4 regions of the Agrobacterium sp. 16-2014-1-2a genome follow, and region 3 is predicted to be linked to each of the others. Evidence: riboswitches for the same ligand, from Rfam matches in the RefSeq annotation. Region 3 holds a riboswitch; each other region holds the start of a gene.

Region 1 (7,194 bases), on a different contig from region 3:
TTGTGTGCACGAACCGCCCGCAAATTGCTGGGCTCGCCGATGATTGCGCCCGCCGGTGCGGCGCAAAGTTCAGGCAATCTGGCGAGAAGATGTGGAACGCCACGGCAACCCGCCTCCTCGTCATAGGAAAAGGCGATATGCACGGGACGTTTCAGCGCCCTGCGCGAAAATGCAGGCGCCGCGGCGAGAACCGTGGCCAGAAAACCCTTCATGTCGGTGGTTCCGCGCCCGTAGAGACGATCATCTTCCGCCCGCAGTGTAAAGGGATCGGAAGACCATTCCGGCTCGCTGGCGGGTACGACATCCATATGGCCGGACAAAACATAGCCGGCGCGATCGGCCGGGCCGAAGGTGGCGAAGAGATTGGCGCGGTCGCCCTCCGGTCCCGCAAGCAGCGATACTTTCGCGCCGTGGCTTTCAAGATAATCGGCGATCCAGCCGGCAATATCGCCATTGGCGGTTCCAACGACCGACGGGAAACCGACGAGACGCTCAAGGATTTCGATTGCGTTCAATGGTCGTCTCCGCTGACCGGATTGTCATCCCGAAAGCTTAGAATGGACTGCGACGTTTATCTGCTGAAATGCGAATGATTTCGGTAGATTGTTGTGACCTTCCAGTGCTTTCAGAAAATTCGTGCTGGCGTAACCGGCTACCGTCGGATGTCGTGGGCTAGGCCGGGACCGGATGAAGGTTGTGAGCCGTAGGGGATGAGGGCCGTTGGTTATGGACCTGCTCAAAGTCGATAGTTTCGAGCTGCGGACCGTGGATATCGCGGACGTGGATGCCGATCATCTGCATGCACTCTCCATGGCCGTCGGATGGCGATATCACGCGAATGAATGGTGTTTTCTGCGGCAATGCGGCGTGGGTCTCGCCGCGCTCGATGAGATCGACCGTGTTGTCGCAACCGCGATGCTCTTTCCCTATGATCAGGGGTTTGCGACGCTCGGCATGGTCATTGTTTCGCCCCGTTTGCAGGGGCATGGCGTAGCACCATGGCTTGTGCAGAAACTTGTCGCAAAATTCCCCACTGTCTCCCTGCGGTTGAACGCGACGGGAGCGTCGCGGCGGTTGTTTTCAAGGTTGGGTTTTGCCGGTGATACGGAAAAAGTATATCTGTTCCGGGGAAGGGCGAATTGCCTTTTCGAGATACCGCCGCCCGGCAGAAAACAACGAATAGAGCCGTTATCCGCAGGTCATCTGACTGATGTGGTGGAACTAGACCGGGCGGCTTTTGGCGTTTCGCGCCGGAACGTTTTGCAGCGACTTTTGACGCAGAATGCGGGTTACGGTGTGTTTGAGGCGGACCGTCTTACCGCTTTTGCGCTGCGCCGTGCGGCGGGGCGGGGCCACATTATCGGTCCGGTCGTTGCGGGTGCGGACATCGATGCGATTGCGCTCGTAAGGCGGCATTTTACCGATCTGGACGATGAGCTGGTGCGTCTCGACACCATCAGCGACAACAATCTCTTTATTGATTTTATTGCGCAATCCGGCTTGGTGGTGATTGAAACCCTTACCACCATGTCCAAAGACGCGCCGCAACCGGCGCCTTCCGGCGCTACAAAAATTTTCGCGTTGGCGGGTCCGTCTTTGTGTTGAGCTGCAGCACTATCGCAATTGACGCCCCGGCGCTTGCCCCTTATGTCAGAAAGCGACGGTTCCTGAAGCCGAAGGGCAAAGGGATTAATAGGGAACATGGTGCGGGTGATTTCTATCGCCCAATGCCGTGGCTGCCCCCGCAACTGTAAGCGGATTGCCGTTCATCCTCGTGACGCCTGAAAAGCGTCATGCCACTGCACCCTTCAAGGTGCGGGAAGGCAGATGAACGGCGTATATTCGTGAGCCAGGAGACCTGCCGTCATAATATTGACCATCGTTACGGGCGGGGATGCCCGGAAGAGGAGCTTATTATGACCTTTCCGTCCGCGGAAACGTATTTAGAGTCCCGTTCTCCATCTCCACACTTGTTGTCGCTCTGTCACTACGCGTTTTGACGCGCGGCCTGCGGATCACGCCACTTTATTTAGACTGGAGAACATATGTTTCATTTCAAACGCCTGCCGGTTTCCGCCGGTCTTCTGGCTGTCGCATTAGCGGCCTTGCCCGCCGGTGCCGCTCAGGCTGCCGAAACCGCCTATCCGCTGACGATCAATAGCTGCGGCCACGAAATCACCTTCAAGCAGGCGCCCGCCCGCACAGTATCGGTCGGCCAGAGCACGACCGAGGTTCTCTATCTGCTCGGCGTGGCCGACAAGGTGGTAGGCACGGCGCTGTGGATCGGCCCGGTTCTGAAGGGTTACGAAGACGCCAATGCCAAGGTGGAGCGGCTTGCCGACAATGATCCGAGCTTCGAGGCGGTGGTTGGCAAGAGGCCGGACCTCGTGACGACGCAGTTCCAGTGGCAGATCGGTCCCGAAGGCGTTGTCGGAACACCGGAGCAATTCGCCGAACTCGGTATTCCCGTTTATACTTCGCCTGCCGATTGCATGGGCAAGGACAATTCCGGCGGCGGCGACGGCGTGCGCAAGTCCGTTTTCACCATGGACCTGATCTACCAGGAGGTCCGCGACCTTGCGAAAATTTTCAACGTGCAGGATCGCGGCGAGGAAGTCGTTGCCGACCTGAAAAAGCGTGAGGAAGCCGCCCGCGCCAAGATCGCTTCGGCGAATGGCAAGATTTCAGCAGTCTTCTGGTTCTCCAGCGCTGAGCTGGATATCGATCCTTACGTGGCGGGCCGCAATGGTGCGCCGGGTTACATCATGTCCGCGCTCGGGCTGAAGAACGTTATCGAAAGCGATGAGGAATGGCCGACTGTTGGCTGGGAAACCATCGCCAAGGCCAATCCGTCCGTGATCGTTGCCGGCAAGATGGACCGCCGGCGTTTCCCCGCCGATGACGTCGCCGTCAAGCTCAAGTTCCTCGCTACCGATCCGGTTGCCAGCATCATGCCCGCCGTCAAGGCGGCCCATGTCTTCGAAATGGACGCGCAGGCGATGAACCCGACCATCCGCACGATCGAAGGCATTGAAACGCTGGCCGAGGCGATTTCCACAGCCGGTCTCGCCAAGTGAACGGTCTTTCCGTCAATCTTGGCAGGGCGGGTCTGGCTTTTGCCGCACTCGCCCTGCTGCTCGTCGCGCTGATGGCCGGTGCGGCCATCGGCGAGACTGCCATTCCGTTCGACGTGGTGGCAAAGACCATTGCCAATCGTGTCTTCCATGCGGGTTATCCGCTGGAGCCGCTGGATGAGGGCATCGTCTGGAGTTACCGCCTCAGCCGCGCCGTTGTTGCCGCGTGCTGTGGCGCCTCGCTGGCGCTGGCCGGTGCGGTGCTTCAATCACTTCTGCGCAACCCGCTCGCCGATCCCTATATCCTCGGTATTTCCGCAGGCGCCTCAACCGGGGCCGTGGCCGTGGCGCTTCTGGGCTTAGGGGCGGGGTTCCTGACGATGCCGGCCGGCGCCCTGATCGGGGCTTTTGTGGCTTTTTCGCTTGTCAGCCTTCTGGCGGTGCGGACAGGGCACGGCAACAGCGCCATCATCCTGGCGGGGGTCGCCGGTTCGCAACTGTTCAACGCCATGACGTCGTTCATCGTCACCAAATCCGCCAATGCCGAACAGGCGCGCGGCATCATGTTCTGGCTGCTGGGCAATCTTTCGGGCGTGCGCTGGCCGGATGTCTGGCTGGCTTTGCCCGTCAGTATTGCGGGTCTTGGGGTGTGCCTCTGGTACGCACGCGCGCTTGATGCTTTCGCTTTCGGCGGTCAGGCAGCAGCTTCGCTCGGTATTCCGATGCGCCGGGTCTATGCGGTGCTGATCTCGGTTTCGGCGGTCATGACGGCAGTCATGGTGTCGCTGGTCGGTTCCATCGGCTTCGTCGGTCTCGTCATCCCGCATGCGGCGCGCATCTTCGTTGGCGTTCGCCACGGCATGTTGCTGCCGGTGACGGCCCTGACCGGTGCAATTTTCATGATCATCGCAGATATCCTCTCGCGCACCGTCATTCCGGGGCAGGTGCTGCCGATCGGCGTGATCACTGCGCTGGTCGGCGCGCCCGCCTTCGCCTTCATTCTCGGGCAGAAGAGAGGCCGGTCATGAAATTATCCGCCCACGATCTGCATTTTCATGCCGGCAATCTCGACATCGTGCGCGGGGTTTCGCTGGAGGTCGCCCCGGGCGAGTTTCTGGGTATCATCGGGCCGAACGGTTCGGGCAAAAGCACGCTGCTTTCCATGCTGGCCGGCATTCGCATGCCGCGTCGGGGTCATGTCATGCTTGGTGAGGAACGGCTTGCCACATTCGGGCGGCGCGAACTTGCCCGCAGGCTGGCCTTTGTGGAGCAGCAGGCCGAAACCACCGAGCGCATCAGCGCGCGACAGGCCGTGGAACTGGGGCGCACGCCCTATCTCGGCCCGCTTTCCGCATGGTCGCCAAAGGACGACGCCATCGTCGATGCGGCGCTCGGAAATGTCGATATGGCGGACAAGGCCGAGCGAAACTGGCATCACCTTTCCGGCGGCGAACGCCAGCGCCTGCACATTGCCCGCGCATTGGCGCAGGAGCCGCATATTCTGCTGCTGGACGAACCGACCAACCATCTCGATATCGGCCACCAGATCGGCCTGCTCGATCTGGTGCGCAGGCAGGGACTGACGGTTGTGGCGGCGCTGCATGATCTCAATCATGCCGCCATGTTCTGCGACCGCGTCGCCATCATGCATCGCGGTGAAATGATCGCTGTCGGCCCACCGCGCGAGGTCCTCACCTCTTCGACCATCGCCGATGTGTTCGGGGTGCAATCCGTCGTCACCACGGATGAAAGCGGATTTTCACATATTCGTTTTCTGCCGGCCCACGGTGCGGCCGATCACGCAAGGAAAGCAACGGCACGATGATGAAATTGAAAAGACTTGCAAATCTCCGCTTTTGCGCCCGACAGCTTTGCGTTTCCGCGGGACTTGCCATGGTTGTGGCCACAGGGTTTTCCATTCAAGCCGGAGCCGAGACCTTCGAGGTGAAGATGCTGAACCGTGGCGAAAAGGGCTCAATGGTGTTCGAACCCGATTTTCTGGAGATCGCTCCCGGCGACCGCGTGCGCTTCGTGCCGAGCCACAAGAGCCATAATGCCGCGACGATCGATGGTATGGTTCCCGAAGGTATTGAAGGTTTCAAAAGCCGGATCAACGACGAATTCGAGACCGGCTTCGAAAAGCCAGGCTTTTACGGCATCAAATGCTCGCCGCATTACGGCATGGGCATGGTCATGCTGATTAAGGTGGGGGACGCGGTTTTGCCGCAGAGCTACAGGACGGTAGAGGTCCCAGGCCGGGCGAAGCCGCGCTTTGAGGAGCTATTCGAGCGGGCGGAAAAATGAGGTCCCTGCATCGCGTTTTCATGCGTCATGCCGGACTAGATCCGGCATCCAGCCACGGCGCGTCTGCACCGTGAGAAACTATTATTAAGCGATCAAGGACTTGGTCGCACTGGACCCCGGATCACATCCGGGGTGACGGAGAGCTGGGCGGCAGCTTGGTGGCTTTGGTCGCCCTATCCCTTGCCGGACGTGTGCGGCTTCACAGCGCATACTGCATAACGGTGCTGCAATCCCCGCAAGATGCCTTTCAGCAGACTGAAATTTTTTGCCTGGGCACGATGAATGGCCTGAAGTTCCTGATCGATGGCAACGGGCTCGAAGCCGGTTTCACGCAACAGCGCCGCAACGTCACCAGCTCTTGCACCCTGTGAAAAATAGACCCGCGATAGAATGCTGTTGAAGGTGTTTTCCGGATCCGCCGGCTTGTGCGGCTGGTCCGGCTTCACAAGGCCGATGCTTTCCAGACCCGCCGCCAGCTTCTTGACCAGTCTTTCGCGCCAGCCGGTGTTGACGAAATCGCCATCGACGATCAGCAGGCGTCCGCCGGGTTTCAAGACACGGAACCATTCGGCAAAGCTTGCCTTCGGGTCAACCAGCGTCCAGACCAGATGGCGGGTGATGATGACGTCGGCGCTTTCGTCCGGCTCCATCGTGTTTTCGGCGTCGCCGACAAAAAAGCGGATATTGCGCCCGCGGGTTTTCGCCTTCGCCCTTGCAAGCTCCAGCATGGTTTCCGACCAATCCATGCCGGTGACCTGAAAACCGAGATCGTCCATCAGGTGCGAGATAACGCCGGTGCCGCTGGCCAGATCCAGCGCCTTGCGGCCTTCTCCCTGGCCCAGATGCTTCAAAACCAGCGCGTGCCAGGCCTCGCGCTCTTCTTCGGAGAAAATCTCATGACCCGGGGAAAGGTCGAAAGTCGCGGCGCGGCCGGACCAATAGGTTTTGATTTCGTCTCTCAGACTGTCGTTTTTGCCATAGTGGATAGTGTCGATCATCGGTCTTCAGCTCACATACCGGTCAGTTAAGAATGGCTCTAAAACATAAAACTTGACTAGTATAGTCAGAAAATAATACAGCCGCGCCAGTCAACACTGGAGAGCAATATCCGATGCGCATCTCAGCCAAATCCGCGGCACTTGCCCTTGGCCTTCTCGTATCCGCAGCGTGGCCTGCATTGGCCGAAAAGGTCACCGTCAAGGATGTGACCGGCCGCGACGTGGAAGTCAATGTGCCCGTTTCGCATGTGATCCTCGGCGAAGGCCGTCAGATCTATTTCCTGGCGGCGCTCGACAAGGAAAACCCTTTCCAGCACGTTGTCGGCTGGCGCGACGACCTGGCGAAAGCCGACCCGGAAACCTATGCGGCCTATCTTGCCAAGTACCCTGATATTGCCAAGCTGCCGACCTTTGGCGGCATGAAAGACGGCACCTTCGACATCGAGCAGGCCATTTCGCTGAAGCCAGACGTGATCCTGATGAACATCGACGCGAAGACCGCGACGCAGGAGGCCGGTTACATCGAGAAGCTCGAAAAGGTCGGCATCCCGCTTGTTTACGTCGACTTCCGCGAAAAGCCGATGGAAAACACCGAGCCGAGCATGCGTCTGATGGGCCAGCTGACCGGCAAGGAAAAGATCGCCGAGGACTTCATAAAGTTCCGCGCGGACTCCATCGCCAAGGTCACCGATACGCTCGAAAAGGCCAATCCGAAGAAGCCCGTCGTGTTCGTCGAACGCGCCGGCGGTTATTCCGACGATTGCTGCATGTCCTTCGGCAACGAGAATTTCGGCAAGATGGTCGAACTCGCCGGCGGC
Region 2 (7,194 bases), on a different contig from region 3:
GAGGATGGAATCCAGCGCTACGAGCAGCAGCAGCACGGCGGCGATGGTGGTCATGCCGGGGCGGGCGGATGAGGTGAGGAAGGTGCCGACATCAACTAGCGAACCGCGGGCGATCCATTCCAGCGCGACGACAAGCACGACCGACGAAAATGTCAGATTGGCAAGCGTGTAGGCCTTACCCGAAAGCTTGGAAAGGCTCCGCGTCCATGCAGGCGAAAAGACAAAATCAGCCTTTTCGGAAGCCGTTGTTTTTGGCGCCGAATTTCTCAAACTCATACTCCGGTATTACGAGGCGACACCGCGCAATTCGGGGAGGTGAATCGGGGCGTCGCAAAACTGTCATGTAACTGTCACATAAGCGCGATGAACGCGACATGAACTTTGCGGAGTGTGGCCGGTGCGGTGATAACCTTAGCGTGAATGCCGGTTGCGGCTTCATCCTATCAAGGTGGTGCGGCATGCAATTGCCGCGTTGCGGAGCGGGCACGGGCGCGGTATTGAAAAGCCATGAGCGACAGACACGACATCAAAAACCATCTTCGAATTGCCGTCGGGCAGTTCAATCCGACTGTTGGCGACGTGGCGGGCAATCTCGCCATGGCGCGTGAAGCACGGGCCGATGCGGCGACGCAGGGTGCCGATCTCCTGCTTCTGACCGAGCTGTTCATATCCGGCTATCCGCCGGAAGACCTGGTATTGAAGCCGGCTTTTCTGAAAGCGTGCCTGAAGGCCGTGGAAGAACTGGCGGCGGAAACCGCCGATGGCGGGCCGGGCGTCGTCATCGGTTTTCCGCGTCAGGGTGAAACGGGCCGGCACAATTCGGTTGCGCTTCTGGATGGCGGCAGGATCATCGCGCTGCGTGACAAGATTGACCTGCCGAATTACGGCGAGTTCGATGAAAAACGTGTTTTCGCCGAAGGTTCGATCTCCGGTCCCTATAATTTCCGCGGTGTCAGGATCGGCATTCCGATCTGCGAGGAAATCTGGAACGATATGGGTGTGTGCGAAACGCTTGCCGAAAGCGGGGCGGAAATCCTGCTGGTGCCGAATGGTTCGCCCTATTATCGCGGCAAGCTGGATGTGCGCCATCAGGTGGCGCTGAAGCAGGTAATCGAAAGCGGCTTGCCGCTGGTCTTCGCCAATCAGCTTGGCGGGCAGGACGAGCTGGTTTTCGACGGCGCGAGCTTCGGTTTCAATGCCGACAAGACCCTTGCCTTCCAGATGAGCCAGTTCGAGGCGACCCTTGCCGTTACCGATTGGAAACGCACCGCAGAAGGCTGGCGCTGTGAGAGCGGTCCTTTCTCGAAAATCCCTGAAGGCGAGGAGGCGGATTACCGCGCCTGCATGCTGGGCTTTCGCGATTACGTCAACAAGAACGGCTTCAAGAGCGTGGTTCTCGGCCTTTCCGGCGGTATCGATTCGGCGATCTGCGCTGCGCTTGCTGTTGATGCGCTGGGCGAAGAGCGGGTGCGCTGCATCATGCTGCCCTATCGTTACACCTCCGAGGATTCGCTGAAGGACGCAGCCGATTGCGCCAGGGCGCTCGGCTGCCGTTACGATATCGTGCCCATTGCCGAACCGGTGGATGGGTTCCTTTCGGCGCTTTCGGAAATGTTCGAAGGCACGGAAGAAGGCATTACCGAAGAAAACCTGCAGAGCCGTACACGCGGCACCATTCTCATGGCCGTTTCCAACAAGTTCGGCTCGATGGTGGTGACAACAGGCAACAAGTCGGAAATGTCGGTGGGGTATGCGACGCTTTATGGCGACATGAATGGCGGTTTCAATCCCATCAAGGACCTCTACAAGATGCAGGTCTACGCCATCTCCAGCTGGCGCAATTCCCATGTGCCGCCGGGCGCGCTCGGGCCATCCGGCGAAGTGATCCCCGCCAATATCATCTCCAAGGCGCCATCCGCCGAATTGCGACCCAACCAGACAGACCAGGATTCGCTGCCGCCCTATCCGGTGCTGGACGATATTCTGGAGTGCCTGGTGGAAAAGGAAATGTCGGTCGAGGAAATCCTCGCGCGTGGCCATGATATCGCGACGGTGCACCGGATCGAGCATCTGCTCTATCTCGCCGAATACAAACGCCGCCAATCCGCGCCCGGGGTGAAGATCACCAAGAAGAACTTCGGCCGCGATCGCCGTTATCCGATTACCAACCGGTTTCGGGATCGGTAGACTGTGGAAATAGATGATCTGCCTTATGAGAAAATAAAATCTCTTCTCAAGGAGGATCACATTGAGATTTCACTCAATCTCCGCATTGGGGCGTTATTCTTAATAATCTATGAGAATTTGAAAGAGCTAATCACCGATAAAGTGAAGAGCTTTTTTACAAATGAATGGGAAATCGTTGATGGCGAATTGGTCGGGAAACCCGATTCTAAATTTGGCGAAATAGTAAGAGGAAAGAGTGTTTTCCGAGCTTGTCGAGATTTCCACCTCGAACTTGGAGCGATTACAATTGAAGATGATGAGTTAATCAGTCGATTTTCGAAATATCGAGGTGAGGTTGCTCACGAGCTTTATGCGTTTTTATTAGATGATAAGAAGACCGGTCTCGATATCGAGTTATTATTTGAGGCTAATCGTCTCGCAACCAAGATTGATCGCTGGTGGATTTTGGAGTTCGAAATGGCGATCGATTCTGAGTTCATCACCGAGAAAATCGATGAAGACCAAGTGATTTCTGGGAGACAACTTTTTATTAATCAGCTCATACGTGTAGCGCTAAAAGATGTTTTAGATTCTGCCGAAAAGGCGACAAATGAGACTTAGTAAGTGACGCGAGGAAAGCCCGCGCCACTCTTCACTCACCTTAAATAACCTGCCCCACATCGATGCGGTTACCATCCGGGTCTTCGAAAACGAAGGCCCGCAGGCCATAATCCTTGTCCTGCAGACTTTTGATGATGCGAAGCCCGTGGCTTTTGCAAAGCGCGTGCAGCGCGTCGGCGTCGCTGACCAGCATATGCGCCACATTGAAGGGGGCCGGTTTGTGCGTCGACTGCAATGTCAGGTGCAACTCGGCATTACCTTGTTTCAGGATCATGAAACCGACAGGGTTGCCGTTTTCGAAGGTCTTTTCGAAGCCCAGCACACGGACATAAAAGTCATGGGCCTTCTCGATATTCTTGACAGGAAGCATTGCGGCGATCCGACCGAAGCGGATGCCGTGATCGGCGATGTTGTTCATCGCGGAACCTCGGATCTGGGAGAAACGGGCAGGGGTGCGGGCGGTGCCGGAACGCTGCTGTTTTTTCCTATTTGAATTTGCAGGGCGGTGCCTGCGGCAATAGGATCATAATCACGGCGGTGGCGGATGCAAACGGAATGTTTGTGCCATTCAACGCTCCACGCCAGACGATCGACAGGCCCGGGAGGCAGCATGCGCAGTTCCATCGAAATCTTCAACATCCGCACTCGGCAGATGCGGGTGGTCTGGCAGACGCCGGAGCTGTTCGAGGCTCCGAACTGGTCGCCGGACGGGAAATACCTGCTTCTGAACTGCGATGGCCTGCTTTACCGCCTGTCACTTGCCGGCGACCCTTCGCCGGACAAGGTCGATACCGGCTTTGCGACAATCTGCAACAATGACCACGGCATTTCGCCTGACGGTTCGCTTTATGCCATTTCCGACAAGGTGGAGTTCGGCAAGAGTGCCATCTATCTGCTGCCTTCGACGGGCGGAACGCCGCGTCTGATGACTAGGAACCTTCCGTCCTACTGGCACGGCTGGTCACCGGACGGGAAAGGTTTCGCCTATTGCGGCATTCGCGATCAGGTTTTCGATATTTATTCCATGGACATAGACAGCGGCGTTGAGACACGCCTTACCCATGGTGAGGGCCGCAATGACGGGCCGGATTATTCGCCGGATGGAGAATGGATCTATTTCAACTCCAGCCGCACCGGCCAGATGCAGATCTGGCGCGTGCGGGTGGATGGCTCGGCCGTCGAGCGTATCACCGACAGCGTCTATGGCGACTGGTTCCCGCATCCGTCTCCCAGCGGTGACAAAGTCGTCTTCGTCTCCTACGACGCCGATGTCTTCGACCATCCGCGCGACCTCAACGTGCGCGTGCGGCTGATGGATATGGATGGCGGTAATGCCGAAACGCTGTTTGACCTTTTCGGCGGGCAGGGAACGATGAATTCGCCCAACTGGTCACCGGACGGGGATGAGTTCGCTTATGTGCGGTATTTTCCCGTTGGGTGATGCGGTAGGGAGTGCTTCAGCCGGCGCGCGTCTGCGAGGCGGCTGAAGGCCGCAATACGCAGGTGAGGTGGCCACGGTCACATTGCCGCATCGCTGCGCAAGATACTTGTATTTGCAATCTTTGTTGCTCATAAGCTTCTTCGTCAGGTGCCTGCCCTTTAGGGCGGGAGAATCGGGAATCCGGTGCAAGACCGGAACGTGCCCAGCGCTGTGAGGCGGATGCCCTTTTTCTTGATGCCACTGAATCCATTCGGGAAGGCGAAAGTGGGCGGATGAAGCCGAGTCAGAAGACCGGCCTGACAGGATAGACCAGACCGCGTGGACGGCGGCAGGTTGTTGCAGCAGCGCGTCGTGCAGGCGAAAACCGGAGCCGGTTTTCGTGGCGGCGCGCCAGCATTGTTGGGGATAGACGATGCCGACCGATCCACTCGCGACCAGTTCGCTCGACGCCGATGCATTCGATCACGCGCTTTCGCCCGCCTACCCGTTTTCCGAGGGAGAGCGAGAGGCGATCTACCGTGCCATCGAAACCCGCCGTGATGTGCGCGACCAGTTCCTTCCGGATCCATTGCCGGAAGATGTGGTCGAGCGCCTGCTGAAGGCGGCGCATTCCGCGCCCTCGGTCGGTTTCATGCAGCCGTGGAATTTCACGCTCGTCACTGACGGTGCGGTGAGGCAGGCAGCCTGGGTTGCCTTCAGCCGCGCCAATGGCGAGGCGGCGGCGATGTTCGAGGGGGAGCAGCAGGCGCTTTACCGCAGCCTCAAGCTTGAGGGCATCCGCAAGGCGCCGCTTAGCATCTGCGTCACCTGCGATCCGACGCGTGGCGGCAAGGTGGTGCTGGGCCGCACCCACAATCCGCGCACCGATGTCTATTCCACCGTCTGCGCCATCCAGAACCTCTGGCTTGCAGCGCGCGCCGAAGGCATCGGCGTCGGCTGGGTCAGCATTTTCCACGATAGCGACATTCGCACCATTCTGGAGATCCCCGACCACATCGAGATCGTCGCCTGGCTATGCCTCGGCCGCGTCGATAAACTTTACACCGAGCCGGAACTGGCGGTGAAGGGGTGGCGCCAGCGCGTGCCGCTGGAGGAGCTGGTGTTTCGCAATCGCTGGGGTGGACGGTAAAGAGAAGACGCGACCGCCTTGTGAGTGAGACAGAGCGTTGCCAACTCCATACCGTGTGCCTGATGGGAGCTATTGCTGCGGCTGAATGCCCTTCAGCGCCGGGTTCTTCAGGTCGATCCGGCCTGTCTGGTCGGGCAGGAATTTAGGGCCGATGACGCGGACCTTGCTGTTGTTCGGGTCATAGTCGCGTTCCGGAACCGGTTGTTCCGGCGGCTTTGCGGCCTGCTGCAGTTCGGTGGGTTTTTTGGGGGTGTCACCTTGCGGTGATGGAATGGTCGTGATGCTGGAATAGGGTTTCTCAGCTTCCGGCCGCGCAGCCTCCTGCTGCTTCATCTCCTCGTGATAGGCGGCCATGTTGCAGGCGCAGCCTGGGGCTTTCGTTGAGGCATTTCGATAGGCAAAGGCGGTCGGCAGGTCCTTGTAGGGCTTTCCTGTTTCAGCCGAGACCATGTCAGCCGTTTCCTGCTCCGTCATGGAGTGGAAATAGAGCTCCGTCTGCGTACCCGGGCACATTTTCTGGCATTGTTCGGCCTGCGCACGGAAATCGAGCGGCGAGGCATTGGAAGCGATCGGGAAAAACGAGCCGTCGCAGGTGCGCACGCACAGCGTCCTGAGCCCGCCTTCCGCAGCGGCATTGGGGTAGGGCGAAAGCCCTGCCTGTCCCGGCGGATTGCTCTGTTCGCCGAAGGCGTCGGGGTAACGTGTCACATCGGGTGCCGTCAGCTGGCGCGCTTCCGTTTCAGGAATGGCGCTGCAGCCATTGGCATCGAGTGCGGCGAGAATGCGCTGGCGTCTGATGTCGCCATCATCGCTGCCCTGGGCCGCCATGGCATAGTCGCGGTCACGAATGATGGCATCGCGTTCGCTCTGCGCATCCGCCATCGCGTCGCTGATCTCCGCGCAGAGTTCGGCATTCGGGCTGCCATAAACGGTGACGCTTGCGGATGAACAGCCGTAACGGCGCAGATCGTTCCTGATCCTGCGGATCTCGATGTTCTGGCGGGTGAGCGCATTGGCGTAACGCCGTACCTCGGCGGTGTTGCCGATGACACGCGGCGGTTCGCGCAGCTGCGCATAAAGCGTATCGCAGACCTGATCCGCGAAAGCAGCGGCCGGGGCGATGAAAACAAGGGGAAGCAGGAGGCCGATAATGCTGCGGCGCCGGGTCAATGGTGCGATCCGTTCGATGTCCCCGGCCGGTGGCGAGGGTGTTATGCTTCGGGAAATCCGTGTTTCAGGAAGATAACATAAGCTGTTGCCGCAATGCGGCAACAGCATGTTCAAAACTGCGTTAATGCGCCTTCATCAGACCGAAGGGTGCGATGCCTGCACGACGGCAAAGGCCGCCATGTTGACAACGCCGCGCGAGGTGACGCTGGGCGACAGGATATGGGCGGGAAGTGCCGTGCCAAGCAGGATGGGGCCGACATGCAGGCCCTCCGTCAGCGTGCGGGTGACGCCGAGCGTGATGTTTGCGGCATCGAGGTTCGGGAAGACCAGCAGGTTCGCTTCGCCGGTCAGCACGCTGTTGGGCATCGCGCGCTTGCGCAGCGCTTCCGAAAGTGCCGAGCCGCCCTGCATTTCGCCGTCCACTTCCAATTCGGGTGCCGCTGCCTGCACGATCTTCAGGGCGCGGCGCATCTTGCGGGCGCTTTCCGAATCGCGCGACCCGAAATTGGAGTGGCTGGCGAGCGCGATCTTCGGCGTGATGCCGAAGCGGCGGATTTCCTTTGCCGCGAGAATGGCCATTTCAGCCACTTCTTCGGAGGTCGGATCGTTGTTGACGAAGGTGTCGGTGAGGAACAGCGCGCCCTGCTGGGTGATGAGCAGGCTGAGG
Region 3 (7,194 bases):
CGGCCTGTTGTTTCAGGTGCTCGAAGCTCTCCAGCACACGCGGCATCAGCCCGGCTTTCATGTGCTGATAATCGGCAGCCTTGGCATTGCCGACAATTTTACCCTGTACGACGACCTGTGCGCCGGTTTCGCTCTGCGGCTTTAAAAGCACCGGGTTCATGTGAACCGACAGCGGAACGCCTGCTGCCCGCGCCTGCAGCGCCTGCGCGCGACCGATCTCGCCGCCATCGGCAGTGACCGCCGCATTGTTCGACATGTTCTGCGGCTTGAACGGCATGACGGACAGGCCACGCCTGATGAAGGCGCGGGCAAGGCCAGCCACCATCAGCGATTTGCCGACATCCGAGCCGGTTCCCTGAAACATCAGCACACGTGCAGTCATGTCAGTATTCTATCCCGGCCTGCGCCTTTACGCCCGCCTTGAAGTGATGTTTGACGAGGGTCATTTCCGTCACCATGTCGGCAGCGTCGATCAACGGTTGTTTGGCGTTGCGGCCGGTAACGATGACATGCAGATCGGATCTACGGTTGGAAAGCGTTTCGACGACCTCTTCCAGCGGCAGGTAATCATAGCGGAGCGCAATGTTCAGTTCGTCGAGAACCAGCAATCCGATCGTCTCGTCGGCCATCAGTGCTTTCGCTTCCTCCCAGGCCTTTGTAGCTGCCGCGACATCGCGCTTCAGGTCCTGCGTGTCCCAGGTAAACCCCTCGCCCATAGTGCGCCATTCCACCCTGTCGCCGAACAAAGTCAGGGCCTGCTGTTCACCCGTCGACCATGCGCCCTTGATGAATTGCACGACGCCGACCCGCCGCCCGGTGCCGAGCATGCGCAAAGCAAGGCCGAAAGCGGCCGTGGATTTGCCTTTGCCAGGGCCGGTATTGATCATCAGCAGACCTTTTTCGATGGTCTTTTCCGCGACTTCGGCATCCTGAACCGTCTTGCGGTTGACCATTTTCTGCCGGTGGCGTTCGGCTTCGCTGTCGCTGATATCGCGTGTCATCGCGTTTTCCTTCTCGTCCAGAGGCGCGGGACCGTATGCCCCCGCCATTCGGAGCGGCGACTATACTCAATTTGCCGCACCCGGCAATCGACAAGCCGGCAGCATTGACCGTCACGCCCGTTCAGCCTAAGGGTAAGGCACTGACGGTCTTTTCCCGGCAACGGGAAAAGCTAAGAGGGAACACGGTTCCACCCCATACCGGGTCATTCCGTGGCTGCCCCCGCAACTGTAAGCGGTAAGCCCGCACTGTGAAGCCACTGGACCATAAAATTGGTCCGGGAAGGTGGTGCAGGGTGTTTTAAAGCCGCAAGCCAGGAGACCTGCCGTTTCAGGAAAAAACGTCTCCCGGGCGGGGTGCTCCGGTCAGCCGGTCGAATTGAATTGCAGCCGCGCTTTTCAGTGCGCTGTTTTCGACATCCGCACCCCGACGAGTTTAAAGGCGCGGAAAGCGGAACGGTTTGGATATTACCACAACATCTTCTTGTGCGGACGGGACAATGGAAGCCAACACAGCTTCTGGCGTGGTCGTTTTTGTCTGCCGAAGCTGTCGCGACGACACCGATCCCAATGCGGAGCCGCGCCCCGGCACCATCCTTGCGGAAGCTGCCATCGCAAAAGCGCGTGACTCCGGCATCGATGTTCGCTCCGTCAATTGCCTTGCCAATTGCAAACGCGGCCTCAGTGCCGTGCTGCGCGGTGCCGATGGCTGGTCCTATGTATTCGGCGGGCTGACGCCCAACGATGCGGAAGACCTGCTCACGGGCGCGCAAATGCTGGCCGTCTCCGCAGATGGCCTGATGCCCTGGCGCGGCCGCCCCGACACATTGAAGCGCGGCATGGTGGCGCGCATTCCCCCATTCGATTTTACCGAGGAGAGATCATGAGCACCCTTCTGGACCGCGTTCCCTGCACCATCGTCACCGGCTTTCTGGGGGCTGGAAAAACCACGCTGCTGCGCGGTCTCCTCGAAAAGCTTGATGGCAAGCGGCTTGCCATCATCGTCAACGAATTCGGTGATATCGGCATCGATGGCGATATCCTCAAGGGATGCGGCATTGAGAGCTGCCCGGAGGAAAACATCGTTGAGCTGGCCAATGGCTGCATCTGCTGCACGGTGGCGGATGATTTCCAGCCGGCCATCGAGCAGATTCTGAGCCGCCAGCCGAAGGTGGAGCATATCCTCATCGAGACCTCCGGCCTTGCCCTACCCAAGCCGCTGGTGCAGGCATTTCAATGGCCGGCCATCAAGAGCCGCGTGACGGTTGACGCTGTGGTGGCTGTTGTGGATGGCGCTGCCCTTGCCGAGGGTCAGGTGGCGCATGACATGGAAGCCCTTGCCGCCCAGCGCGCAAATGACGAAGCCCTCGATCACGACGATCCGGTCGAAGAGGTTTTCGAGGATCAGATCGCCTGTGCCGATCTTATCGTGCTGACCAAGGCGGATCTGCTCGATAGCGCCGGTCTGGAAAAGGCGAAGGCTCATATTCTCGAGCATTTGCCGCGGGCCGCAAAGATCGTCGTCGCCTCGAATGGCGTCATCGATCCGGCCGTGCTGATCGGCCTCGGTCTTGCGGTTGAAGAGGATATCGAAAACCGCCGCACCCATCACGATGGTGAACTCGACCACGAACATGACGATTTCGACAGCTTCGTCATCGACCTGCCGGCCGTGACCGATCCGGAAGCGCTGGCGGCTCGTATCGCCGAGACGGCGGCTGCGGAAAATGTTCTGCGCATCAAAGGTTTCGTCGAAGTATCCACCAAGCCGATGCGCCTGCAGGTGCAGGCAGTCGGTAGCCGCGTCAACCATTATTATGACCGTCCCTGGGCGGCCGGTGAAGAGCGCCGCAGCCGCCTCGTCGTCATAGGCGAAAAGGGCCTCAACCGCGAAAAGATCGAACAGATGCTGGCCGCCTGATAGAAATGCACATTCTCGCCACCACATCTTCGTCTCTGGACGACCTGATCGAGCCGGTTGATCTCAACCAGCCGCGATCGGATGTGGTGATGCTGTCTTTTTCGGCAAGCGATCTTGCCGGGCTGGAACAGGCATGGCGGCAGGCAGAGGGCGCGCTTTCGTCCCTGTCCGCTGCCAACCTCTCCGAGCTTCGGCATCCGATGTCGGTCGATCTGTGGATCGAAAAGACGGCCGAACATGCCCGTGTCATCCTTATCCGGATTCTCGGCGGCGCGGAACGCTGGCGCTATGGCGTCGATCAGCTCAGCACGATGGCGCGGCGACGTGGCATAAAACTTATGCTCCTGCCGGGTGAATGCAGTGAGAGAGACGAAAAGCTCGAAGCGGCCTCGACTGTTGATCGCCAGACGTTGGCGTCCGTCCTCGCCTTCTTCCGCGAGGGTGGGCGGGAAAATATGGACCGGCTTGCCATTGGTCTTGCTGCCCTTGTAAGTGGTGGCGCATGGCCAGATATCGAGGCTCAACCGCTGCCGAAAGCCGGCTTTTACCGGCCGGGTAAAGGCGTCGTGGATCAGGCGGAAGCCTGCGCCGGTTTTCCCGCCGGTGCAGCTGTCCTTCCCATTCTCTTTTACCGCTCCATGCTTCTTGCGGCCGATGCGGCGCCCGTGGATGCGCTTTTTAACGCGCTCTCTCAGCGCGGTTTTGCGCCATTGCCGATTTTCGTCAGCGGCCTCAAGGATGGGGAGGCGATCCGCTTTCTCGAAACCGTACTGCCCGAACTCCAGCCCGCCGCCATCGTTGCCGCCACGGCTTTTGCCAGTCAGATGGACGACAGCGGTAAAACCCTGTTTGACCGCCTCGGAGTGCCGGTGTTTCAGGTGGTTATGGCGACGACGCGACGGGAAGGCTGGGCGGAAAATGCGCGCGGTCTCAACCCTTCCGATCTTGCCATGCATCTGGTTCTGCCGGAACTCGATGGCCGGATTCTTGCTGGCGCAATCTCATTCAAGCAGGTGCGGACTGATGGCGGTATCAGCCTCATCAATGTACCGGAGGCTGATCGCGTCGAACAGGTGGCAAACCGAATCGCTGCCTTTCTGCAATTAAAACAGTCCACGCCACAGGAACGGCGGATCGTCATTCTGATGCCGGATTATCCCGGTGCTGCGCCGGGGCGCACGGGTTATGCCGTTGGTCTCGATGTGCCGCAAAGCGTGCTTGAAATGCTGCGCGATCTGGCCGCGGCAGGATATGTGGTTTCGGATATTCCCGAAACGGCGCGGGCTTTGCTGCGTTGTGTCGAGCAGCAGGAAGCGGCCGTCGAACTTTCAGACTATCGTGATTTTCTTTTGGGTTTGCCTGAAGGGGTTGCCGCCTCCGTGGATAGCACGTGGGGTTCGGCCGAACAGGACGACGTACTAGCCGACGGCGCATTCCGTTTTCGCGTCGCCCGTTTCGGCCAGACATTCGTGGCCCTGGCACCGGATCGTGGGCGAAATGAGGATCGGCGGGTGGATTACCATGACCCTGCCCTGCCGCCACGTCATGCGTTGGTCGCTTTCGGCGCCTGGATGCAGCGTGTCGCAGGGGCGCATGCCATTGTGCATGTCGGTGCGCATGGCACACTGGAATGGCTGCCCGGCAAGACAGTTGCGCTTTCCCGCGATTGTTTTCCTGAAATCGTCACCGGGTCTTTGCCGGTGGTCTATCCGTTCATCGTTTCCAATCCGGGCGAAGCGGCGGTTGCCAAACGGCGGATCGCTGCCGTCACGATCGGCCATGTTCCGCCTGTGCTGGTAGATGCCGGGCTTTCGCCGGAACAATCGGCTCTTGAACAGCTCGTCGACGAATATGCGCAGGCGGATGGGCTCGACCGCCGCCGCCGCGACCGGCTGGCGAAACTGATCGTAGAGAAGGCGCTGGAAACCGGTCTTGCGGCGGATGCCGGTGTCGGTGCAAAGGACGATGCCGATGCGGCGCTGTCGCGCATCGACGCCTTCCTCTGCGACCTGAAGGACTTCGCCATCAAGGATGGCCAGCATGTTTTTGGCCGCAGCCCCGAAGGCGAGACCGATCTTCTGAGGCTTGAAAGTGCTGCGGCGGAAAAAACGGCGCTGCTTGCCGCGCTCGATGGCCGCCATATTGTCCCCGGTCCTTCCGGCGCACCCGCGCGCGGACGTCTCGATGTCCTGCCGACGGGCCGCAATCTTTATGCTGCCGATCCGCGCACCATGCCGACGCCGACGGCTTTCGAGCTGGGCCGCATGGCGGGCGAAGAAGTGCTTCGGCACCATCTGCAATCCCATGGCGACTGGCCGAAACATCTGGTTTTTGACCTCTGGGGCAGCGCCAGCCTGCGCAATGGCGGCGAGGATGTGGCGCAGGCGCTGCATCTGATGGGGGCGAGACCGATCCATGACCTGGCGACGGGCCGCGTCACAGGCATCGAGGTTCTGCCGCCGGCCAGTATCGGGCGGCCGCGTGTTGATGTTACATTCCGGATTTCCGGCCTGTTCCGCGACATGTTTCCGGCGTTGATCGCTCTTCTAGACGCCGCCGCCAAGGCTGTCGCGCGGCGGGAGGAAGCGTCGGGTGACAATCCGCTGGCGGAAGAAGCGGCGGCACTCGGGCATATACCGGCACGCATCTTCGGCTCCGCACCCGGCACCTATGGTGCAGGCACTGAGGAGAAACTCGCCAGCGGAAAATGGGAAGAACGTGAGGAACTAGGGCAAGCCTATCTGGATGCGGCAAGCCATGCCTTTGGTGGTGCGGATGGGCTTGAGATTTTCGAGGATGCCGGTTTTGTCGAGCTGGTGCGCCGTGCCGATCTTCTCGTTCACACCGGTGACGATCCGGGCCGGGATCTTCTCGACGGCTCGTCAGATGTCGCCTTCATCGGTGGTTTTTCCGCCGCAAAAGCACTCCTTGGCGGCGTTACCGATATCGTGGCGCTGGATACGACCGATCCCGCGCGTCCGCGCGCGCGGTCCATTTCACAGGCGCTGACGCGCGTTGTTCGGGCCCGCGCCGTCAATCCGCGCTTTATCGCCGGCCAGATGCGGCACGGCCCGCGCGGGGCGGCGGAATTTGCCGAGACGGTTGACCGGCTGATCGGTTTTGCGGAAACCACCCATGCGGTATCTTCCTCGCTGATCGAGGCGCTTTACGACGCCTATTTCGGCGATGAGGACGTGCGTAATTTCATCCTGCGGGAAAATCCGAAAGCGGCGGAGGTCATGGCGACGCGCTTTTTATCCGCCCGTCGTCGCGGGTTGTGGCACAGCCGCCGCAATGCGGTGGATGCGGAACTTGAAATGCTGATCCTGCCGCGTTCTGAAAGGGTCGGCGCATGAGGACGGCCCCTTCCGATCCGGTCCAGCCGTTTGGCCGCCGTGGGACGTGTCCGGCCTTATCGACCCCGATGCTGACCGGTGACGGCTACCTGTCGCGCATCGCATTCGAGGCGGATATTGCGCCCCATGATATGATGGCGCTTTGCGAACTTGCCGAGCAGCACGGCAACGGGCTGATAGACATCACGGCACGCGGCAGCCTGCAATTTCGCGGCCTGACGCGGGAAAGCGCCTGCGACCTGGAGAATGATGTTCTGGCGCTCGCTTTGCCGCTTCGCGACGGACTGGCAGTCGAGACCTCACCTCTTTCCGGCAGGGACGATCGGGAAATCGCCGATGGCGGTTCTGTTGCGGGCGGGATTCGCAGAGAGGCTGCTGCGCTGGCGCTGCATGAAAAGCTCGCCGCCAAAATGTCCGTCATCGTCGATGGGGGCGGCCGTCTCCGAATGGGAGATTTGCTTGCCGATATCCGTCTGAAGGCGATGCGGCTTGATCATCGAGTTTTCTGGCAATTGCTTGTCGGAGGTCCGGAGAGCAAGGCGTTGCGCGCGGGATTTGTTGAGGCCGGCAAGACAGCCGATGTGGTCCTGTTGCTGCTCGTCCATCTGGCCGGCAAAGGACCGCTTGCCCGTGGCCGCGATCTGGATTTGCGGACGATAAAGGCGATTTGCGGAGACCGCCTAGTAGATAGCGAGAGCCAAGGCGAGACGTCTGCGCCTTCTTCGCCCCTGGGGCTGATGGCGGCCGGTAACGGTACTTTTGCTGCCGGTATCACTCCTGCTTTCGCGCAAGTTCGTGCTTCCGATCTGTCGCGGCTCTGTGGACTGGCGCGCGGATTTGATATCGAAACATTGCGGCCGTCGCTCAATCATAGCCTGCTATTTTTCGGGTCGCGGGATGCTTGCGATGCGCTGATGCA
Region 4 (7,194 bases), on a different contig from region 3:
CACTCGCGTCACATCGGACAGGGTGGCGCGGCGCAGGCCCCTTCCGGGCGAAAGAAACGAAACGGCCTCCAGGAGATTGGTCTTGCCGGAACCGTTGTCACCCGTCAGCACCACGTGGCGGTCATCCAGCGCAAGCGACGCCGCCGCATAGTTGCGGAAGTCCGTGAGTTTCAGCCGTAAAAGCGACACCTTATTCGTCATCTGTACGGCCTAAAACGAACATAGCTGGATAGCAAGGTGGGGAATGCGTCGTCCGCATTGAACATAATGCCACCACACCGCAATCCAGTCTCCAGTAGCAACTTTTTGAGCGGCCGGTTATTTATGCGTGGTCCCTCATTATCGGTAACCCCATCCATGCGCCTGATTTTTTCGCTCCTCCTCGCTTTCAGCCTTCTTTCATCCTGCGCGGGCAGACCGGGGGCGGATGTGTTGCAGGCCATAAACACCAAGACCACCGATACGAAAATCGTGACAGCCTATGTGGCGAGCACGCGGGAGAAAAACAACGAGGCCAAAAAGGGCTTTAGCGCTGGGCGGGCGGCTGAGCTGAATTATGCGCGCTTCGACATTTCCATTCCTCCCAGCCATAAAAGCGGAAATATCGAATGGTCCAAAGGTAAGCCGAACCCGAGCAAGGATTTTGTCGTCACCAAAGCCGATATGCTGACGAAAACGCGCTTCAATTCCGATCTTAGCGACGTCACCCGCTCCGGCAAGCAGATTGCGCTTTTCGTGCATGGCTATAATTACAGCTATCAGGAAGCCTTGTTCCGTGCGGCACAAATGGCAGCCGATGCCAATATGGATGGTGTGCCGCTGGTCTTTTCCTGGCCGTCACAGGCGAGCGTCACCGGTTACGTGGCCGACAAGGAATCAGCGACCTATTCGCGAGACGCGCTGGCCATGGTGCTGACCGACCTTACCAAGCAGAAACCGAAAAAAAGCATTGTCGTGTTCGGTCACAGCATGGGCGGCTGGCTGGTCATGGAAGCGCTGCGACAATTGCGCTTCGAAGGCAGGAACGATGTGCTCTCCAAACTACAGGTAGTGCTGGCCGCGCCGGATATCGACGCCGATGTTTTCCGCAAGCAGATCGAGGTGGTGGGAAGGCTCAATCCGCCGCTCACCATTCTCGTCTCCAAGGACGACCGCGCCCTGAAGGCTTCCTCCATCCTGGGGGCCGATGTCACCCGCATCGGCGCGCTGGATGTGACCGATCCTCAAGTGCAGGAAGCCGCCCTGAAAGAGGGCGTTCAGTTCGTTGACATCTCCAAGCTCAAGGCATCGGATCCGCTCAACCACGACCGCTATGCGGCACTCGCGTCGCTGGTGCCACAACTGGAGGCGAGCCGGAACGGCAACGGCGAAAACGGCATAGGCCGCGCGGGTGCCTTTGTGTTCGATGCTATCGGGGCAACGGTATCCAGCCCCTTCCGGCTTGCGAGCCAGGTCGTGAACCCGCAATAACTTTTGCGGGTTCTTGGCGACAACCGGTTCAGAAATCCCAGTCTTCGTCTTCTGTGGCGACCGCCTTGCCGATGACATAGGAAGAGCCGGAGCCGGAGAAGAAGTCGTGGTTCTCGTCGGCATTGGGAGACAGCGCCGAGAGGATCGCAGGATTGACCCGGCAAGCCTCGGGTGGAAACAGCGCCTCGTAACCCAGATTCATCAAGGCCTTGTTGGCGTTGTAATGCAGGAACTGCTTGACGTCTTCCGTCAGGCCAACGCCGTCATAGAGGTCTTGGGTATATTTGGCTTCGTTGTCGTAAAGCTCAAGCAAAAGATCGAAGGCGAAATCCTTGATCTCCTGTTTTTCCGCTTCGCCCAGACGTTCGAGCGCGCGCTGGAACTTGTAGCCGATGTAATAGCCATGCACGGCCTCATCGCGAATGATGAGACGGATCAAATCGGCCGTGTTGGTAAGCTTGGCGCGACTTGACCAGAACATTGGCAGGTAGAAGCCGGAATAGAACAGGAAGCTCTCCAGAAACACGCTGGCGACCTTCATTTTCAACGGATTTCCGCTATCATATTCGCGCATGATGAGCGCGGATTTGCGTTGCAGGAATTCGTTCTCCTCCGACCAGCGATAGGCGTCATCGACGTCAGGCGTGGAGCAGAGCGTCGAGAAGATCGAGGAATAGGAGCGGGCGTGGACCGCCTCCATGAAGGAGATGTTGGAAAGCACCGCCTCCTCGTGCGGCGTCGCCGAATCCGCCATCAGGCGCACGGAACCGACGCCGTTCTGGATCGTGTCCAGCAATGTCAGCCCGGTGAAGACGCGGATCGTCAGGGTCTGCTCTTCCGGCTTCAGCGTTCCCCAGGACGGGATATCGTTGGAGAGCGGCACCTTTTCCGGTAGCCAGAAATTCGATGTCAGGCGATTCCAGACTTCGAGATCCTTGTCATCCTCGATGCGGTTCCAGTTGACCGCGCGAATACGGGACGCGGGTTTTACGGCAATATTCATTGTCTTGTCCCTCAATTCAGAGCGTGCAGGATACGCAGCCCTGAACCTGCGTGCCTTCCAGCGCCATCTGGCGCAAACGGATGTAGTAGATGGTCTTGATGCCTTTTTTCCAGGCGTAGATCTGCGCCCGGTTGATATCGCGCGTCGTTGCCGTATCGCGGAAGAACAATGTCAGCGACAGGCCCTGATCGACATGCTGGGTGGCCGCCGCATAGGTATCTATGATCTTTTCCGGACCGATTTCGTAGGCATCCTGATAATATTCGAGATTGTCGTTCGAAAGGTAGGAAGCCGGATAATAAACACGGCCGATCTTGCCTTCCTTGCGAATTTCAATCTTCGAGACGATGGGATGGATCGAGGAGGTCGAGTGGTTGATATAGGAGATCGAGCCTGTGGGCGGCACGGCCTGAAGGTTCTGGTTATAGAGGCCGGTCTCCATGACGGCCTGCTTCAACGCTTTCCAGTCCTCCTGTGTCGGAATGGAAATGCCGGCTTTCTCAAAAAGGTCGCGGACCTTTTCCGTCGCGGGCAGCCATTCCCGGTCGGTATATTTATCGAAGTAGTCGCCCGAGGCATATTTGGAGTTTTCAAAGCCCTTGAAGCTCTGGCCCCTTTCAGTGGCAAGGCGATTGCTGGCGCGGATGGCGTGATAGGTCACCGTGTAGAAATAGATATTGGTGAAATCGATGCCCTCTTCGGAGCCGTAGAAGATGCGCTCGCGCGCCAGATAGCCATGCAGGTTCATCTGACCAAGCCCGATGGCGTGGCTCGCATCATTGCCCTTTTCCACGGAAGGGACAGACGAGATGTGGCTCATGTCCGAAACGGCCGTCAGCGCCCGGATGGAGGTTTCGATCGTCTTGCCGAAATCAGCCGAATCCATTGCTGAAGCAATGTTGAGCGAGCCGAGATTGCAGGAAATATCCTTGCCCATATGGCTGTAAGAGAGATCGTCGTTGAACTCGCTCGCCTCGCTGACCTGTAGGATTTCCGAGCAGAGATTGCTCATGCTGATACGGCCGGCGATCGGATTGGCGCGGTTAACCGTATCCTCGAACATGATATATGGATAACCGCTTTCGAACTGAATTTCTGCGATGACTTGGAAGAACTCGCGTGCCTTGATCTTCTTCTTGCGGATGCGACTGTCGGCGACCATTTCCTGATATTTTTCGCTGACGGAAATCTCGGTGAACGGCACGCCATAGACCCGCTCAACATCATACGGCGAGAACAGGTACATATCCTCGTTGTTTCTCGCGAGTTCGAAGGTGATATCAGGGATCACCACGCCGAGCGAAAGGGTTTTGATCCGGATTTTTTCGTCGGCGTTTTCGCGCTTGGTATCGAGGAAACGCATGATGTCGGGGTGATGGGCATGCAGATAGACCGCGCCAGCGCCCTGGCGCGCGCCAAGCTGGTTGGCGTAGGAGAACGAATCTTCCAGCAGCTTCATGACAGGAATGACGCCGGAGGACTGGTTTTCGATCTGTTTGATCGGCGCGCCGGCTTCGCGAATATTGGTCAGGGACAGTGCTACGCCACCGCCACGCTTGGAAAGCTGCAATGCTGAATTGATGGACCGGCCGATGCTTTCCATATTGTCTTCCACACGCAGCAGAAAACAAGAAACCAGTTCACCGCGGCTTTTCTTGCCCGCGTTGAGAAAGGTCGGGGTTGCCGGCTGGAAGCGGCCGGAAATGATTTCATCCATCAGATCGCGGGCAAGCTGCTCGTCGCCACGCGCCAGAGCCAGCGCCACCATACAGACGCGGTCCTCATAACGCTCCAGGTAACGCTTTCCGTCGAAGGTCTTCAGCGTATAGGACGTATAATATTTGAAGGCGCCGAGAAATGTCGGAAAACGGAACTTTCTGGCATAGGCCTCGTCGTAGAGGTCACGGACGAAATTGAAGGAATACTGGTCCAGCACCTCCTGTTCGTAATATCCCTCGGTCACGAGATAATCGAGCTTTTCCCTGAGATTATGGAAAAACACCGTGTTCTGGTTGACGTGCTGAAGGAAATATTGCCGTGCCGCAAGGCGGTCCTTGTCGAGCTGGATCTTCCCATTTTCATCGTAGAGGTTCAGCATCGCGTTCAGCGCGTGATAGTCCAGTCCCGCGTCCAGGTGTTTCTGCGCGGCGGTTACTTGTTGTTTGGCATCCGTGTTGCGCACCGCGCTCGAGGTCAGCGTGTCCAAAATCGTTCCAATCCATGATTGACGTTGGCGACATCTTCCTCCGTGCCGAGAAGCTCGAAGCGGTAGAGAAACGGCACCGCGCATTTACGCGACACGATATCTCCGGCGGATGCGAAAGCTGCGCCAAAATTCGTATTTCCCGCCGCGATGACGCCGCGAATGAGATTTCGGTTTGAGGGCTCGTTCAAAAACCGGATAACCGGTTTCGGTACCGCTCCTTTCATGCCGCCGCCCCCATAGGTGGGGGTGACGAGAACATAGGGCTCCGACACGTGAGGAACGTCTTCCTCGGCGCCGAGCGGCAGGCGAAGCAATCGTCGCCCCAGTTTCTGAAGGAAGCGATGAGTGTTCTCAGACCGGCTGGAATAATAGACGATCAGCCCCATCGCATCGCCTCCTCAGCTGATCGAGCCAATCATGTCCGGACGGAAACCCGCCCAATGGCGCTCGCCGGCAACGACCACGGGAACCTGCATGTAACCAAGGCCGCGAACGCGATCGAGGGCATCCGCATCTTCGGAGATATCGACGATCTCGTAGCTGACACCGATGCGGTCAAGCGCACGATAGGTGGCAGTGCACTGGACGCAGGCGGGTTTGCTGTAAACGGTGACGGTCATTGTTTCCTCTTTCGAAGCCGCTTTTACGCACGGCTCAACATTGCCCGCCTGCAATCGCAAGCGGGTGGCGATGGTTCTGTCATTCTGGCGAGGCGCGCGGCTCAGTCGGCGCAAGATCGCTGTCTACGCCGACGAGCGTAGAAACTTATAAAAATGCACTGGCATGACTTCACCCCGAAGCTTGTTCTGGAGGGGGCAGAAAAGGGCGCACGCAATTCATTTGCGTCATACACCTTCCTTCCGGACACCCCGCCGGTGGACGTTTTCGCTCAAGGCAGGTCTCCTGACTTGCGGGTCAAAACATCCATTCCCACCTTCCCGGAGCTTTTAGCGCCAGTGGCTCAAATCGGAACGACGCTCACCGCTTACAGTTGCGGGGGCAGTTTCGGCATTGCTTCACCATAATGGTGTTGCGCACCGAATTCCCGTCTTAGCTCCCGACGCTTGCGAATCGAAAGAACCTTGAACACCACATATAGTATATGAGGAATTTTTTTCGTCAATAATTAGACATGCGAAAGCCCCACCCTGTGGATCAAAAAGATTCAACACATGGTCAACAAAGGCTTAACGGTGAATGCTCGATGCCGCCTACGGACGGAAGCGGCGGGTTATTCCCAGATATCGATGCGAATATCGGCGGGGCGGGAGTTCTCAATCACCCGCTTTCCGTTGGGAAGATCATTTTCGAACAGTTTGGCGTGAATCTCGGTCGCATCGAGACCATAGCCCTGCCATCTATCCCGCAAGCGTTCCTCGAGCACCGCAACGGATGGGCCTACGAAGACGGTAAGATCGAAGCTGCCGGAAAGCTTCGTCCACGGCGCCTCGTTCAACAGCAGATAGTTGCCTTCGGCAAGGATGAAGCGTGTTTCTGGCGCCATGGCGCGAGCGGAGGCAATGGCTATTTCGCGGGAGCGGTCAAAAACCGGGACAAGAACTTCCTGCCCGCCCTGACGAACTGCGGAGACGATATCAAGAAAGCCGCGCACGTCGAAGGTCTCCGGTGCGCCTTTTCGCGGCAAGAGCCCCCGTTCTTCGAGAATACCGTTATCCATATGGAAGCCGTCCATGGGCAGGACAGCCGCAGCCTCGCCGCGCGCCACGAGGGCACCGCACAGGGCATCCGCCAGCGTGGATTTGCCGGCCCCAGGGGGACCGGCAATGGCAATGATAAAACGAGATTTATCCTCTGCCCGCCGAAGAACGTCTTCGACGATCGTTTCAAGCTTCAACGTCATGCGGCCAGCGTTTCCTTTGGCGCTTCCTTGGCGCCCGTCATGAAGGCGACGGCGTCGGACATGGTATAGTCCTTCGGATTGATGACGCACAAACGCTTGCCCAGCCGATGAATATGAATCCGGTCAGCAACCTCGAAAACATGCGGCATGTTGTGCGAGATGAGAACGATCGGTAGCCCTCGCGCGCGCACATCCAGAATAAGCTCGAGAACGCGGCGGCTTTCCTTGACGCCGAGCGCCGCCGTCGGTTCGTCAAGGATGACGACCTTGGAGCCGAAGGCGGCTGCACGCGCCACCGCAACACCCTGGCGCTGGCCGCCGGAGAGGGTTTCCACCGCCTGATTGATGTTCTGGATCGTCATCAGGCCGAGTTCAGAGAGTTTCTCACGGGCAAACTTTTCCATCGCCGGACGGTCCAGTGCCCTGAACAGGCTTCCCTGAATACCGGGTTTGCGGATTTCACGGCCGAGAAACATATTGTCGGCTATGGACAATGCGGGAGACAGCGCAAGGTTCTGATAAACGGTTTCGATACCAGCCTTGCGCGCCTCGATCGGCGAGCGGAACTGTACCGGCTTGCCTTCCAGCCTGATCTCCCCTTCATCAGGTGTCACCGCACCGGAAATCGCCTTGATGAGAGAGGATTTTCCAGCA

What was found. A riboswitch is a leader RNA that binds a small molecule or an ion and turns the genes downstream of it on or off. The one in region 3 is predicted to bind cobalamin.
Region 1: another riboswitch for cobalamin. It lies ahead of ACQZ45_RS11940 (ABC transporter substrate-binding protein); the one in region 3 lies ahead of ACQZ45_RS17320 (DUF1636 family protein).
Region 2: another riboswitch for cobalamin. It lies ahead of bluB (5,6-dimethylbenzimidazole synthase); the one in region 3 lies ahead of ACQZ45_RS17320 (DUF1636 family protein).
Region 4: another riboswitch for cobalamin. It lies ahead of nrdH (glutaredoxin-like protein NrdH); the one in region 3 lies ahead of ACQZ45_RS17320 (DUF1636 family protein).

Annotation. Positions count from the first base shown of each region.
Region 1 is NZ_JBNWBX010000003.1:63,246-70,439, reverse strand. Features, by position in the region: gene argE (acetylornithine deacetylase) at 1-515, opposite strand, end outside; gene ACQZ45_RS11945 (GNAT family N-acetyltransferase) at 727-1,605, shown strand; cobalamin riboswitch at 1,645-1,880, shown strand; gene ACQZ45_RS11940 (ABC transporter substrate-binding protein) at 2,046-3,077, shown strand; gene ACQZ45_RS11935 (FecCD family ABC transporter permease) at 3,074-4,102, shown strand; gene ACQZ45_RS11930 (ABC transporter ATP-binding protein) at 4,099-4,899, shown strand; gene ACQZ45_RS11925 (pseudoazurin) at 4,896-5,378, shown strand; gene ACQZ45_RS11920 (class I SAM-dependent methyltransferase) at 5,552-6,376, opposite strand; gene ACQZ45_RS11915 (ABC transporter substrate-binding protein) at 6,490-7,194, shown strand, end outside.
Region 2 is NZ_JBNWBX010000001.1:197,316-204,509, forward strand. Features, by position in the region: gene ACQZ45_RS00995 (LTA synthase family protein) at 1-276, opposite strand, end outside; gene ACQZ45_RS01000 (NAD+ synthase) at 508-2,187, shown strand; gene ACQZ45_RS01005 (hypothetical protein) at 2,191-2,787, shown strand; gene ACQZ45_RS01010 (VOC family protein) at 2,828-3,205, opposite strand; gene ACQZ45_RS01015 (TolB family protein) at 3,398-4,228, shown strand; cobalamin riboswitch at 4,357-4,542, shown strand; gene bluB (5,6-dimethylbenzimidazole synthase) at 4,641-5,357, shown strand; gene ACQZ45_RS01025 (DUF2865 domain-containing protein) at 5,427-6,527, opposite strand; gene ACQZ45_RS01030 (NADP-dependent malic enzyme) at 6,663-7,194, opposite strand, start outside.
Region 3 is NZ_JBNWBX010000005.1:287,626-294,819, reverse strand. Features, by position in the region: gene ACQZ45_RS17330 (cobyric acid synthase) at 1-382, opposite strand, end outside; gene cobO (cob(I)yrinic acid a,c-diamide adenosyltransferase) at 384-1,001, opposite strand; cobalamin riboswitch at 1,129-1,343, shown strand; gene ACQZ45_RS17320 (DUF1636 family protein) at 1,499-1,885, shown strand; gene cobW (cobalamin biosynthesis protein CobW) at 1,882-2,919, shown strand; gene cobN (cobaltochelatase subunit CobN) at 2,925-6,275, shown strand; gene cobG (precorrin-3B synthase) at 6,272-7,194, shown strand, end outside.
Region 4 is NZ_JBNWBX010000001.1:1,764,693-1,771,886, forward strand. Features, by position in the region: gene recF (DNA replication/repair protein RecF) at 1-201, opposite strand, end outside; gene ACQZ45_RS08800 (alpha/beta hydrolase) at 358-1,470, shown strand; gene nrdF (class 1b ribonucleoside-diphosphate reductase subunit beta) at 1,499-2,473, opposite strand; gene nrdE (class 1b ribonucleoside-diphosphate reductase subunit alpha) at 2,490-4,679, opposite strand; gene nrdI (class Ib ribonucleoside-diphosphate reductase assembly flavoprotein NrdI) at 4,667-5,065, opposite strand; gene nrdH (glutaredoxin-like protein NrdH) at 5,078-5,299, opposite strand; cobalamin riboswitch at 5,556-5,779, opposite strand; gene ACQZ45_RS08825 (nucleoside triphosphate hydrolase) at 5,911-6,540, opposite strand; gene ACQZ45_RS08830 (ATP-binding cassette domain-containing protein) at 6,537-7,194, opposite strand, start outside.